One region of the Paenarthrobacter sp. genome, then DNA from elsewhere that is predicted to be linked to it. Evidence: riboswitches for the same ligand, from Rfam matches in the RefSeq annotation. Region 1 holds a riboswitch; the other holds the start of a gene.
What was found. Region 1 has a riboswitch for thiamine pyrophosphate ahead of thiD (bifunctional hydroxymethylpyrimidine kinase/phosphomethylpyrimidine kinase). Riboswitches for the same ligand answer to the same signal wherever they lie in the genome.

Region 2: it holds a riboswitch for thiamine pyrophosphate, as region 1 does, so the genes downstream of both, thiC (phosphomethylpyrimidine synthase ThiC) here and thiD (bifunctional hydroxymethylpyrimidine kinase/phosphomethylpyrimidine kinase) in region 1, are expected to answer to the same signal.

What each region holds. Positions count from the first base shown of each region.
Region 1 covers NZ_JAPSHI010000018.1:26,158-33,330, reverse strand. The annotation lists gene RIF72_RS13785 (Rne/Rng family ribonuclease) at 253-3,507, shown strand; TPP riboswitch at 3,674-3,772, shown strand; gene thiD (bifunctional hydroxymethylpyrimidine kinase/phosphomethylpyrimidine kinase) at 3,763-5,313, shown strand; gene rplU (50S ribosomal protein L21) at 5,688-5,996, shown strand; gene rpmA (50S ribosomal protein L27) at 6,059-6,322, shown strand; gene obgE (GTPase ObgE) at 6,477-7,173, shown strand, end outside.
Region 2 covers NZ_JAPSHI010000020.1:16,286-23,458, forward strand. The annotation lists gene RIF72_RS14635 (hypothetical protein) at 115-567, opposite strand; gene RIF72_RS14640 (VOC family protein) at 686-1,558, opposite strand; gene RIF72_RS14645 (amidohydrolase family protein) at 1,638-2,720, opposite strand; TPP riboswitch at 2,805-2,912, shown strand; gene thiC (phosphomethylpyrimidine synthase ThiC) at 2,908-4,770, shown strand; gene RIF72_RS14655 (alpha/beta hydrolase) at 4,753-5,475, opposite strand; gene ffh (signal recognition particle protein) at 5,540-7,120, opposite strand.

The DNA of each region.
Region 1 (7,173 bases):
GTATGAGCTGGGCATGCCCGGATCACGTGATCCTCGGTAGGCCCGCCATGACAATGGACGGCACCTGGTTGTGGCAGCAGAACAACGGGTTTCAGAATAGAGTCGCCGGCCTTCCAGGGCTGCCGCACCCCAATGCTGGTGCGAACCGGAAGGCATACTGCCGACTTCTGTCAACGCCTGCGGGTTTTGACAATATTTGCTCCACTGGGCGCCGGATGTGGCGGCGTCGCTGGGGCAGGAGTGTTGCCACATATGGATAATGACCAGGTTGTAGCCGTTAATGATGAGGCAGCTCCCGCGGAAACTGCGGAAGCGCCCAAGAAAGCCACCAGGACCCGGCGCAAGGCAGCGCCCAAAGTCGCTGCTGACGTAGAGGTACCTGCGGCCGAGACCCCCACCCGGGAAGCAGCCACTGAGACAACCGCCGCACCAGTGCGCCGCACCCGTTCCCGCAAGAAGGCAGAGCCTGCCGAAACCCTGCCCGGTTTGGGCGAGGACGCTACTGCCGCGGGCGACGCCGCCCCCGCCGTCCCGGAAGCTGCCGAAGCCGCCACCGAGCCGGCCCCCGAGAAGCCGGTCCGCCGTCGTCGTACTACCAAGCCCAAAGCTGAAGTATTAGAGGCACCCGTTGCTGCAGAAGCCGCCCCGGAAACCACGACGCCGGAAAATGGCTCCCAGCCGGAAGTACCGGTCGCTGAGGTAGCCACCGATGTTGCTGCCCAAAACCCGGAATCCGAGGCCGCTGCTGAGGAACCTGCCGAAGAAGCTGCTCCTGCAGCGTCCACCTCCCTGTTCATGGAGCCGGTTTCCATCACCTCCATGATCTTCCAGGCCCCGGACCTCACCACGGTTCCCCGCGTCACCGCGGTGGAGGAGAAGGCTGAGGAGCCCGCAGAAGAAACCGAAACCGCCGCTGAAGGCGAGCTGGAAGACGCAGGTAGTCGCCGGCGTCGCAGGAGCCGGGGCCGCCGTGGTCGCCGTGGAACCGAGCGCGAAGAGAACGAGACCGAGGACGGCACTGAGTCCGAGGACGAGGAAGCGCCGGTAGTAGAAGCCCTCGAAGAAGGCGTCACCTCGCGGCGTAGGCGTCGTAGGCGTCGTGGAGACCAGGATCTTGAACTGACCGGCGGCTCGGACGACGATCCGCCCAACACAGTCACCCGTGTCCGCGCGCCCCGCCCCATCACGGAGGCAGCCCCCTCCAACCGGGTTACCGGCGTCAAGGGCTCTACCCGGCTGGAGGCCAAGAAGCAACGCCGCCGCGAGTCCCGTGAAACCGGACGCCGCCGCCAGGTCATCACCGAGGCCGAGTTCCTTGCCCGCCGCGAGTCGGTGGACCGCCAGATGATCGTCCGCCAGCGCGACGACAGAATACAGATTGGTGTCCTGGAAGACGGCGTGCTTGCTGAGCACTTCGTGTCCAAGACCCAGCAGGACTCCCTGATCGGCAACGTGTACTTGGGCAAGGTCCAGAACGTGCTGCCTTCCATGGAAGCTGCGTTCGTGGACATCGGACGGGGCCGTAACGCCGTCCTGTACGCCGGAGAAGTCAACTGGGACGCAGTTAACCTTGAAGGCCAGCCGCGCCGGATCGAGAACGCCCTGAAGTCCGGCGACTCCGTCCTGGTCCAGGTCACCAAGGACCCCGTGGGACACAAGGGTGCCCGCCTCACCAGCCAGATCTCCCTGCCGGGCCGCTACCTGGTGTACGTACCCGGTGGTTCCATGACCGGCATCTCACGCAAGTTGCCCGACGTCGAACGCAACCGCCTCAAGCGCATCCTGAAGGACCGCCTGCCGGAAAACGCCGGTGTCATTGTTCGCACAGCAGCTGAGGGTGCGTCGGAGGAAGAGCTCACCCACGACATCAACCGGCTGCGTGCACAGTGGGAAGGCATTGAAGGACAGGCCTCGTCCACCAAGGTCCTGGCTCCGGAACTGCTCTACGGCGAACCCGACCTCACCATCAAAGTGGTCCGTGACGTCTTCAACGAGGACTTCTCCAAGCTGATCGTCTCCGGTGACGACGCGTGGGACACCATCGAAGCCTACGTGACTTACGTCGCCCCCGATCTGGTGGGACGCCTCGAAAAGTGGACCAAGGACCAGGACATCTTCGCCGCGTGGCGCATCGACGAGCAGATCCACAAGGCCCTTGAGCGGAAGGTCTTCCTGCCTTCCGGTGGTTCGTTGGTCATCGACCGCACCGAGGCCATGACCGTGGTGGACGTCAACACCGGTAAGTTCACCGGCAGTGGCGGAAACCTTGAAGAAACCGTCACCAAGAACAACCTTGAAGCGGCCGAGGAAGTTGTTCGCCAGCTTCGTCTGCGCGATATCGGTGGCATTATCGTCATCGACTTCATTGACATGGTCCTTGAATCCAACCGCGACCTCGTCCTGCGACGCATGGTGGAGTGCCTCGGCCGGGACCGCACCAAGCACCAGGTGGCCGAAGTGACGTCGCTGGGCTTGGTCCAGATGACGCGCAAGCGCATGGGAACCGGCCTCCTTGAGGTCTTCGGTGAGCAGTGCGAGCACTGCGCCGGCCGGGGTGTCGTCACGCACGACGAGCCCGTTGAGCACCGGCGCGCCAACGTAGTGGCTGCTGAACATCACCGCCCGCACGCAGAAGCGCAGCAGCCTGCGGGGCGGACCGAACGCAAGCGCCGCCGCGGCAAGGGTGGGGGACCGGCCATTGCCGAAGCCCCCGCGCAGGTCCACACCACCACGTCCGCCCCGGCCGCAGCAACCACCACGGCTGAACCGCAGGATCCTGTCCGTCTAGCCAAAGCCGAGGCAACCAGGGCAGCCTTGGCCACGATTGCCGCTGCAGCGCACGCCGCACACCTGCACGACGACGAAGTTCACCGTGCAGAGGAGCAAGCGCGTGCGGCAGGCCGGCACGAGCCAGATGCCAGCCCCGCACCCGGCGCCGCCGCCGGCGGCGAAGCCACCGGCAGTGAAGCAGGGGCGTCAGCCCGCGGTACTGCAAACACGGATGCTGCAAGCACGGATGCTGCAAGCAGGGAAGCGGCAGTCCAGGAAGCAAGGTCCACTCCTGTTTTGCGTTTCGGCGGGGAAGAAGTTGCCTTGCCGTTCGTTGAACACCACGACGAGCCGCAGGCAGCAAAGCCTGCCATGAGCCTGGATCTCCTGGCTGAAGCGTTCTCGCACCTCGGCGCTGCTCCGGCAGCTGAGGAAGAAGCCGCGCCGGTTTCAGTACCGAAGGCTGCTGAGACCCCGAAGGCTGCTTCTCCGGCACGGGCTGCTGAGGAAGATCCTGAGGCTGCTTCAGCCCCGCGTGGTCGTCGTGGTCGCCGTAACAGGAGTGCCAGCAGGGCTCAGGGCGCGGCCAATGAAACCAGCGTTGAACACCATGACGTAACAGCGTCGGCCACCCGTGGTTCGGCGCATGAAGCCAAGGCGACTGTGGAACCGACCCGGAAGGCACCAAAGGATGAGCCCATCATCCTCGGCGTTGGAGTGCCTGCTTCCGAGCTCTAATCGCACCGAACAAGTTGAAAAGGACCCTGCGCTATCTGCCAAACGGCGGGTAGCGCAGGGTCCTTTTCTGTCGGCACTGTAGGCCACGCATGAGCCGCGTGCATAGTCACATCCGGGCTCCGGCGTGGCCCGGTTCCCGCGCCACGTTGCTTCCCGGCTACGCTTGGGGACTGACACGGGGTGCCGGGCGTTGGGCCAGGCTGAGATCCAAACCCGTTGAACCTGTCCGGTTAGCACCGGCGAAGGGATGTCCTCATGACTGCATCATCATATTCATCGGTGTACCCCTTGGACGCACCGGCTTCGGCCCATCCAACCCCGCGCGTCCTGAGCATTGCCGGCTCGGATCCTTCGGGTGGCGCCGGAATCCAGGCGGACCTGAAGAGCATCGCCGCATTCGGCGGGTACGGCATGGCTGCCATCACGGCGCTCACCGCGCAAAACACCAGGGGGGTCAGTGCCGTCCATGTCCCTCCCGCACACTTCCTGCGTCAGCAACTGGACGCCATTAGTGGTGACATCACCATTGATGCCGTCAAGGTCGGAATGCTCGGCGACGCAGCCGTTATTGACGAGGTCCGGGGCTGGCTCGAAGAGGTGTGTCCCGCCGTCGTGGTCCTTGATCCGGTGATGGTGGCCACCAGCGGTGACCGACTGCTTCGGGAGTCCGCTGAGAAGGCATTGCGTTCGCTGCTCCCTTTGGCCCACCTCATCACTCCGAACCTTCCTGAACTGGCCATGTTGCTGGGGGAGCCGGAGGCAACAGACTGGGCTTCGGCGCTGGACCAGGGCAAGCGGTTGGCAGCCGAGTTCGGGAACACGGTCCTGGTCAAGGGCGGCCACCTCCCAGGGCCGGAGTGCCCCGATGCACTGGTAAACACCAGCGGGCTGCTGTCCCAGGATGTGATCGAAGTGGCAGGTCCAAAGGTTGCAACGCGGAACAGCCACGGTACCGGGTGTTCCCTGTCCTCCGCCCTGGCTACAGTCCAGGCAGGAACTGGTGACTGGGAAGTTTCACTGCGGGAAGTCAAGCCGTGGTTGCTAGGGGCGTTGAGGGCCTCTGACGCGCTGCACGTGGGTCAAGGCAACGGGCCCGTGAACCACTTCCACCACTTCCGGCAGGCATCCAAGCCGGGCGCTTTCGCTGCGGCCATGTGGAACGAAGCCGTCCCTGAACTCGAAGCGATTTACGGACTCCCGTTTATTCAAGGACTTCAATCCGGCGAGCTGCCGGAACGTGACTTCAGTTACTACCTTGCCCAGGACGCTATCTATCTCAATGGGTATTCGAGGGTCTTGGCACGTGCTGGAGCCTTGGCCCCCACGGAGGAAGAACAACTGTTCTGGGCAAAGGCGTCACAGCAGTGCCTGGAGGTTGAATCGGAGCTGCATAGGAATTGGTTGAGCACGCGGGAAGCCTCCACGACAATCGGACCGGTCACCAAGTCCTACGTGGACCATTTACTGGCAACATCCGCTGCCGGCAGCTACGCCGTGGTGCTGGCAGCGGTCCTGCCCTGTTACTGGTTGTACGCGGAGGTGGGTCAGCGGCTTCATGCGGCATACGTAGAAGCCGGCGCGCCTGCGGACCACGCATATGCGGGCTGGTTGAAGACCTACGCCGACGAGGATTTCGCAGCGGCAACAAGGAAAGCGATCAACTTCACGGATGCTGCGGCCGTCGTGGCTTCCGGTACGGAGCGGGCTGCCATGATGGATGCCTTCACTCAGTCATGCCGCTACGAGACAGCATTCTTCGATGCTCCGAGGCTGTTTGCGCAGGCTTCGTTCACCCGCGCTCAGTAGCTTTCCACGCACGTATATGAGACCGATTGGAGCGACACGTCTGCGCGTCGCTGGTTGGATCGCGTTAATCTCGCCCAAACACTGTAGGCTGTATGGGCACGGTGCCGGGAGAGTCCGTTACAACTGGTGACGCAAGTCACGAGGTAGCCTCCGGACCCGGCCTCATTTGCAGCTGAAGGTCAAACTAGCGTAATCTTGATCTTCGGTGCTTACGCCAACACTTGGGTTATGCCCCTTGGAATTGTTCATGGGATGACTCGCGGACTTCGATCAGAAGTCCACGGCGTTGAGGCACAGCGCGAACCAGGGCTGATTCCGGTTCAAGGTTCCGCACGCAAATTTTGTAATAAACGTCGAGAGAAGTGAGTACCCAAGTGGTGTACGCGATTGTCCGCGCAGGCGGCCGCCAAGAAAAAGTTTCCGTTGGAGACTACGTAACGCTGAACCGCGTCCCCGGTGGAGCCGGTAGCACGCTTGAGCTGCCCGCATTGCTCCTGGTTGACGGCGAGAAGGTCACCTCCGCAGCTGCGGAACTGGCCAACGTCAAGGTCACGGCTGAGATCCTCGAGGACCTCCGCGGTCCGAAGATCGTCATCCAGAAGTTCAAGAACAAGACCGGCTACCGGAAGCGTCAGGGTCACCGTCAGGAACTGACCAAGATCAAGATCACCAGCATCGCGTAACTTTCGTTACCCGCTGTTCAGGTTTTTCAGTTTCCCCAGAAATTTAGAGGCAGGCATTTCACATGGCACACAAAAAAGGCGCGAGTTCCACTCGCAACGGTCGTGACTCCAACGCTCAGTACCTGGGCGTCAAGCGTTTCGGTGGTCAGGTAGTTTCCGCTGGCGAGATCATCGTTCGCCAGCGTGGAACCCACTTCCACCCCGGCGCAGGCGTCGGTCGCGGTGGCGACGACACCCTGTTCGCACTGCAGGCCGGTGCGGTTGAGTTTGGTACTCGCCGCGGCCGTCGCGTAGTGAACATTGTTGCTGCTGCAGCTGCAGAGTAACAACAAGTTCTGAACCGGTGGAGCGGGCCAAACGGCCCGCTCCACCGTTCTTTTAACCGCATTACAATCGACTAGGGCGCTTTAGCGCACTGGTTTTTGCAATAACGCTGGCAACAGCAACAAACGCTGTGAGACAGCAACTGAGGAGATTCACGTGGCGAGCTTTGTAGACCGGGTAGTCCTGCACGTATCCGGCGGAACCGGCGGCCACGGCTGTGTCTCTGTCAAGCGGGAAAAGTTCAAGCCGCTCGGTGGACCCGATGGTGGCAATGGCGGCAACGGTGGCGATGTCATCCTGCGTGTATCTGCCCAGACCACAACCCTGCTTGATTACCACCACGCTCCCCACCGCCACGCCACCAACGGTGGCCCCGGCATGGGTGACTGGCGTGGAGGCAAGAACGGTGAAACCCTGATTCTTCCCGTGCCCGATGGCACCGTGGTCAAGACCAAAGACGGCGAAGTCCTGGCCGACCTCGTTGGCGAGGGTACCGAATACATTGCAGCTGCCGGCGGGCAGGGTGGCCTCGGCAACGCATCCCTTTCATCGCAGAAGCGTCGGGCTCCGGGCTTTGCCCTGCTTGGTATCGAAGGTGAATCCAGCGACATCGTCCTGGAACTGAAGTCCATCGCAGATATCGCGTTGGTTGGTTTCCCTTCGGCCGGTAAGTCGAGCCTCATTGCAGCCATGTCTGCTGCCCGGCCCAAGATTGCCGACTACCCTTTCACTACCCTCATCCCCAACCTCGGTGTTGTGCAGGCCGGCGATGTCCGCTTCACTATCGCCGATGTTCCCGGCCTGATCGAGGGCGCCAGCGAAGGCAAGGGCCTGGGCCACAACTTCCTGCGTC
Region 2 (7,173 bases), on a different contig from region 1:
GTACCTGTCTATTGTGCCAGATGCCCGGAGCAAATACGACTTAGCCCATGTTGAGCGGCGTGTTCTTGCCCACTCCCCCGGTTATAACGTGCCGCGCTTGTCCGGATCAATGCCTCATTCAGACCAGACGAAGAGCCCGGAGCGCTCCGCCTTCTCAACGTCCGTGGCAAGGGCGGCCAACTGCTGGACGTACTGGCGCGATCGCGCTGCATCAAACGGCATATCGTCCTGTGCGGCCCAGGCAGCAGCCACGTCATCGAGGACGTTCGCGTCCCCTTCGCTTTCATAGGTGAGGAGTTCGGCCAAGGCCCGCACCATGGCCTCAGGAACGCCCAGGAGCGCATCACTGGTGACATCAACCAAAGCAAGCTCATAATCAGCTCCGGCGGCGTGGACAGCTTGTCCTGCGAGGTCGCCCAACTGCTCCACCTCGAAGTCGGTGATTCCCTCAATCCTCACGGCGGGGCCGGTTACGTCAGCCCCCTTTTCAAGGGCAGCTGCCCGCTTGAGTGCTTCATCGTGGGTGGCTACAAAAATTTCGGCAAAGCCCATGGAGAGTACTCTCATTCCTTCGTGCTGACGGGGCGGCGGCACGAATCCGAATGGCTTCGTGCCGTCACTGCCCAGCCTAGTGCAGGAGGGAGCCTGTGCAGGAGGGAGCCTGCGCAGGAGTGGCAGCAAGCTGCTAGCGGACGGCAACCCGCAGCTTGTTCCGCCAGGGGTCCTCAAACCGAAGCTCAGCTCCTGTGTGATGATTCTGCACTCCTGCGACCTTCAAGCGATCGGCCAGCGCTGCGACGTCGTCACTGCCGGGGACTTCGATCAGAACCTCCCCGAGGCCGAGCGTGTCCTTTCGGGGGCCTGCTCCGCGACTGTTCCAGACGTTCATGGCCATGTGATGGTGGTAGCCGCCGGCGGAAACGAATAGTGCCTGGCCATGCCAGCCTGCGGTTCGCTCGAAGCCGAGAGTCTCCACGTAGAACTTTTGCGCAGTTTCGACGTCACCCACTTGCAGGTGCACGTGTCCGATCCCGGCAGCGGCCTCGCGTTGACCTGTCACCGCAGCTTCACTCAGGTGCTGCTGAAGGAAGCGCTGCGGTGGCAAAGCCACATTGTCCATCACAACATTCTTGCCGTCCCACTGCCAGAGCTCACGCGGCTTGTCGTAGTACAGCTCAATTCCGTTGCCTTCGGGATCAGTGAAGTAGAACGCTTCGCTCACCAGGTGGTCGGCGCTGCCCGCGAAAGCACGAGGCTCGTACTCCGCGGCCGTAGCAATAGTCGCGGCCAGCGACGGCTGATCTTGGAACAGGATTGCCGTGTGGAACAGACCAGCCTCTCCCCGCCCGGGAATCTGCAACCCAGCAGCGGGGGCAAGGTGGACGACGGGCTTTCCCACGCGCCCCAGGTACAGCCCACCATCCTGCTCGGCCACAACTTCCAGGCCGAGTGCCCGCTGATAGTAGTCGCTCATGACTTTCATATCGCCCACCTTGAGCATGACAGTGCCCATGGTGAGTTCGGCAGGCAGAAGATCCTGGCTGAATGATGAGGTCATGTGAAGCTCCCGGGTTCTGAGGCGGCCGCGCATCGGCACCTTCTTACCTATCTAAATTACTTGAAGCTTCAATTTATTCCTAACGGACGACATTGCCCCTGAGCACGACATGCTTGAGCGCCGCGACGGTACCCGGATGACGACGCGGATCGTCACTGCACAGCACGACGTCGGCACTTGCGCCTTCGCCGATGGCCTCGACTCCCAGCCACTCACGGGCGCCCCAGGTGGCGGCGTGCAGCACCGCCGCCGGCGGAAGGCCGGCGTCGTGCAGTTCCATCATTTCGTCCGCAATCCTGCCGTGTTTGATCACGCTGCCGGCGTCAGTACCTGCATAAATTGAAACCCCTGATTCGAAGGCCTCCAGCACCCGCTCGCGACGACGCTCCCAGAGACGAATCATGTGGGCCGCGTAGTCAGGAAACTTCGGCCCTGCCTGGGCAGCGATATCCGGGAAGGTAGCGATGTTGACCAAGGTGGGGACGATAGGCACTGACTGTTCCACCAAGCGCGGCAGATGCCGCGGAAGGAGACCAGTGGCGTGCTCTATGCAGTCGATATTGGCGTCGAGCATGTCATCTATGGTGGCCTCGCCGAAACAATGTGCGGTGACCCTTGCGCCCTCATCGTGCGCCGCCGAGATGGCTTCCTTGACGATCTTCGCAGGGAACGAGGCTGCGAGGTCTCCAACACCGCGATCGATCCAGTCGCCCACCAGTTTTACCCAGCCATCGCCGTCGTGGGCTTCCTTCCGGACCGTCTCCACTAGTTCTCCGGGCTCAATTTCATGGCCCAACCCGCGGAGATAACGTCGGCTCCGGGCGATATGCCGACCCGACCTGATCAGTCGGGGCAAGTCCGTTCGTTGCTGCACCCAGCGGGTGTCGCCGGGCGATCCGCAATCGCGGATCAGCAGCGTTCCAGCGTCGAGGTCTGCCTGGGCCTGGGCCTGCGTGACCTGTTCGTCCACAGCTCCTCCAGCGCCGAGCCCAATGTGGCAGTGGGCATCAACGAAACCCGGCAGAACCCAGCCATCCAACACCCTGTCCGGCGTCGCAAAGGGACGCTCGAACGTCAGCTTGCCGTCTACGGACCACAGCCCATGGCGTTCTTCGGCTGCCGATACGAGCACGGGTCCGCTGAATTCGATGATGTTGGCCATGGCAAAAGCGTAGCGGGGGGAGGTGCGATGGAGCCTGGTGCCTGCATGTGACTGGGAGCCCGTCGGGAGCTGTGGTAGCTTCGTCTACGACCACACGGGGGCCCCTGCAGGGGCTGAGATCGGACTGACGCAGTCTGCGACCGTTGAACCTGTCCGGGTAATGCCGGCGAAGGAAGTGAGTATTCCCTTGAGCACCACAGAAACACAGCACAGCCCTGCCCAAAACCAGACCAATACAGTCCAAAACCAGATCAATACGGCGGAAACCGTCACGCAATCCTTGAAGTCCCATTCGTTGGCTTGGCTGGAAGATCCAAACAACGGCATACGGGTCCCCGTCACGGAGATCGCGTTGGAGCCCTCCCCCAATGGGCAAGCCAACAAGCCTCTGCAGGTATACCGAACAGCGGGCCCCGGAAGCGATCCCGTGGTGGGCCTTGAGCCTTTCCGTGCACCATGGATCGAATCCCGCGGAGACACGGAGGAGTATTCGGGGCGGGAACGGAACCTGCTCGACGACGGCAAGTCCGCGGTTCGGCGTGGAGCCGCGTCAGCGGAGTGGAAGGGTGCGCAACCGGTGCCGCGCCGCGCCGTCGCGGGTAAGACCGTCACGCAAATGCACTACGCGAAACAAGGCGTCGTGACTCCGGAGATGCAGTTCGTTGCGTTGCGGGAGAACTGTGACGTTGAGCTGGTCCGCAGCGAAGTTGCCGCGGGAAGGGCAATCATTCCGAACAACATCAACCACCCTGAATCAGAACCGATGATCATTGGCAAGGCATTCTTGGTCAAGATCAACGCCAACATCGGCAACTCGGCAGTCACCAGCTCCATTGCAGAGGAAGTGGACAAACTGCAGTGGGCAGCCCAGTGGGGTGCTGACACCGTGATGGACCTCTCCACGGGAGATGACATCCACACCACGCGGGAGTGGATCATCCGAAACTCGCCCGTTCCGATCGGAACAGTCCCCATCTACCAGGCGCTGGAGAAGGTGAACGGCGAGGCGAATCAGCTCACGTGGGAGATCTTCCGCGATACCGTGATCGAACAATGCGAGCAGGGCGTGGACTACATGACCATCCACGCGGGAGTTCTGCTGAGGTACGTGCCCTTGACCGCCAACCGCGTCACGGGCATCGTCTCCCGCGGGGGTTCAATTATGGCCGGATGGTGCCTGGCGCATCACCAGGAGAACTTCCTCTACACGCACTTTGACGAGTTGTGCGAAATCTTCGCCAAATACGATGTCGCGTTCTCCCTGGGTGACGGGCTTCGTCCCGGTTCCATCGCCGACGCGAACGACGCCGCGCAGTTCGCGGAGCTGGATACGCTCGCTGAGCTGACGCAACGGGCGTGGGAATTCGATGTCCAAGTCATGGTGGAGGGCCCCGGGCATATTCCTTTCCATCTGGTGCGCGAAAATGTGGAGCGCCAGCAGGAACTGTGCAAGGGTGCGCCGTTCTACACGCTGGGTCCCCTGGTTACTGATATCGCACCTGGCTATGACCACATCACCTCAGCTATCGGCGCCACGGAAATCGCCCGCTACGGCACCGCGATGCTTTGCTACGTGACCCCGAAGGAACATCTGGGGCTTCCCAACAAGGACGACGTCAAGACGGGTGTGATCACGTATAAGATCGCGGCTCACGCAGCTGACCTCGCCAAGGGACATCCGGGGGCCCATGAGCGTGATGATGCGCTTTCCAAGGCACGGTTCGAGTTCCGCTGGAGGGACCAGTTCGCTTTGTCCCTCGACCCGGTCACGGCAGAATCCTTCCACGACGAGACCTTGCCCGCTGAACCAGCGAAGACCGCGCATTTCTGCTCCATGTGCGGCCCCAAGTTCTGTTCGATGCGCATCAGCCAGGACATCCGTGACGAGTATGGTTCGGCAGAGTCACAGGCCGCAATCGCAGGGATGTACAGCGGGATGCGGGAAAAGAGCGAGGAGTTCCTGGCCTCAGGTGGAAAGGTCTACCTGCCGGAACTTCAGGTACCGGCGAACCAGGGTGGGAGCGAAAGCAGCTCAGGAAGCCTGAGCTGACATTGCCCGTCCAACATCTGCGATGAACGAGCGGATTACCTGAGCGCCATCAACGGAATCCTGGGGCCGGTGTCCACCCGCTGCCACACGGCGGAGGGCACCGGTCTCCTGGAGATAGCCGGCGATCTCCTCATACAAGGGCTCCCAACCGCCAGTGAGAACCAGTGTGGGGACGCCCGGAACAATGTGAAGCGGGGCTTCCCACGGTGGTGCTTGGAGCCGGAGCCTGCGGGCTGACCGCCGCGCCTCCGGAGTGTCCAGTCCGCCGGTCTCGGCAGAGAAAGCGCGCCGGTAATACTCACGTTGGTAATCGGCGTCGTTAAGCTGGCTCCGCACATCGAACAGCGGTTCCATCAGGGCCCGATAGGAAGCAGTCGCCGGAAGCTCAGCGGTCAGGGACAAGCAGGAAGGCTCCACCAAACAAAGTGAGTGCACAAGGTCCGGGCGCTCGACTGCCGCCAGCATGGCCGAAATGGCGCCTTGTTCGTGGGCAACGATATGGCCGCCACCGGAATCAGCCAAGGCGTTGATCACTATTGCGACGTCGGCCGCCACGTTGGACTCTACCGGTTCGGCCACGGAGTCAAAGCCGTGCCGCCGTAGGAAGAGTGCATCATAAGCAAGGGCCATGCCATGTTGCTTCGGCCATGCCGCAGCACCGAAACTTCCCAGGCCGTGGACGAAGGCTACGCGCTGCTTATGCATTGATTCAGCCTATTCCACGGCTCCGACATCCCAACTGCGGCGCGGTTGGGATGTCAGCCACGGTTTACTTTCCCAGGAACTTGTCGAAGCCCTTGGGGAGGTTGAGCGATGAGGGATCGAAGTCTGCCGCGCCTTGGCCGAAAGCTGCGCCCGTGGGGGCTGCCGAGGCTGCGTTTGCCCGTTTGGCTTCTGCATCCCGCAGCTCCTGGGCTGCCTTGGCAGGGTTGCCCGAGCGCGCCTTCTTCTTCGGGGCGTTTTTGCCTCCCTTGCGTCCTCCGCCGGGGCCTCCAAGGCCAGGCATCCCGGGCATACCCGGCATGCCACCACCCTGCGCGAGCTTCTTCATCATCTTTTGGGCCTGGGCGAAGCGCTCCAGCAGGCCATTGACCTCAGACACGTGCACACCGGAACCCTTGGCGATACGGGCGCGACGGGAACCGTTGATGATCTTCGGAGCTACACGCTCGTGCGGAGTCATGGAGCGGACGATGGCCTCGACGCGGTCGATCTCTTTTTCGTCGAAGTTCTCCAATTGCTGCCGGATGTTTTGCGCGCCCGGCATCATCATGAGCATCTTCTTCATGGAGCCCATGTTGCGGATCTGCTGCATCTGGGCGAGGAAGTCATCCAGGGTGAAGTCTTCCTGGTCAGCGAACTTCTTCGCCATCCGGGCGGCTTCGTCTTTGTCCCACGCCTTCTCGGCCTGTTCGATCAGGGTGAGGACGTCACCCATGTCCAGGATGCGGGAGGCCATGCGGTCCGGGTGGAACAGTTCGAAATCGTCCAGGCCTTCACCGGTGGACGCGAACATGACCGGCTTACCGGTTACGGACGCTACCGAAAGCGCGGCACCACCGCGGGCGTCGCCGTCGAGCTTGGAGAGCACGATACCCGTGAAGTTGACGCCTTCATCGAAGGCCATCGCCGTGTTGACGGCATCCTGGCCAATCATTGAGTCGATGACGAAAAGAACTTCGTTGGGGATGATGGCCTGACGGATGCGGCGGGCTTGATCCATCATCTCGGCGTCAACGCCAAGACGGCCGGCGGTGTCAACGATCACGACGTCGTGCAGCTTCTGGCGCGCTTCCTCGACGCCGGCCTTGGCTACGGCCACCGGGTCACCGGCAGGGTGCTCGAGCTCGGACGTAGCACCGGGGTGCGGAGCGAACACCGGGACGCCCGCGCGCTGACCAACAACCTGAAGCTGGGTCACGGCGTTGGGTCGCTGAAGGTCACAGGCCACCAGCATGGGGCTGTGGCCCTGGGCCTTGAGCCACTTGGACAGTTTGCCGGCGAGGGTGGTCTTACCGGCACCTTGGAGACCGGCAAGCATGATGATGGTGGGGCCCGTCTTGGCCAGGCGGATGCGGCGGGTTTCGCCACCAAGGATCTCCTTGAGTTCCTCGTTGACGATCTTCACGATCTGCTGGCTCGGGTTCAATGCTCCTGAGACTTCGGCACCCAAGGCCCGTTCGCGAACGCGGCCTGTGAACTCGCGGACCACGGATACGGCAACGTCCGCATCCAGCAAGGCACGGCGAATCTCCCGAACCGTGGCATCGACATCAGCCTCGGTGAGGCGGCCCTTGCCACGAAGGTTCTTGAAGGTTGCTGTCAAGCGGTCAGAGAGTGAATTGAACACGCGCCGTGCACTTCTTTCGATGGTCTACGAATGGCGGCCAATGCGGCACGCCA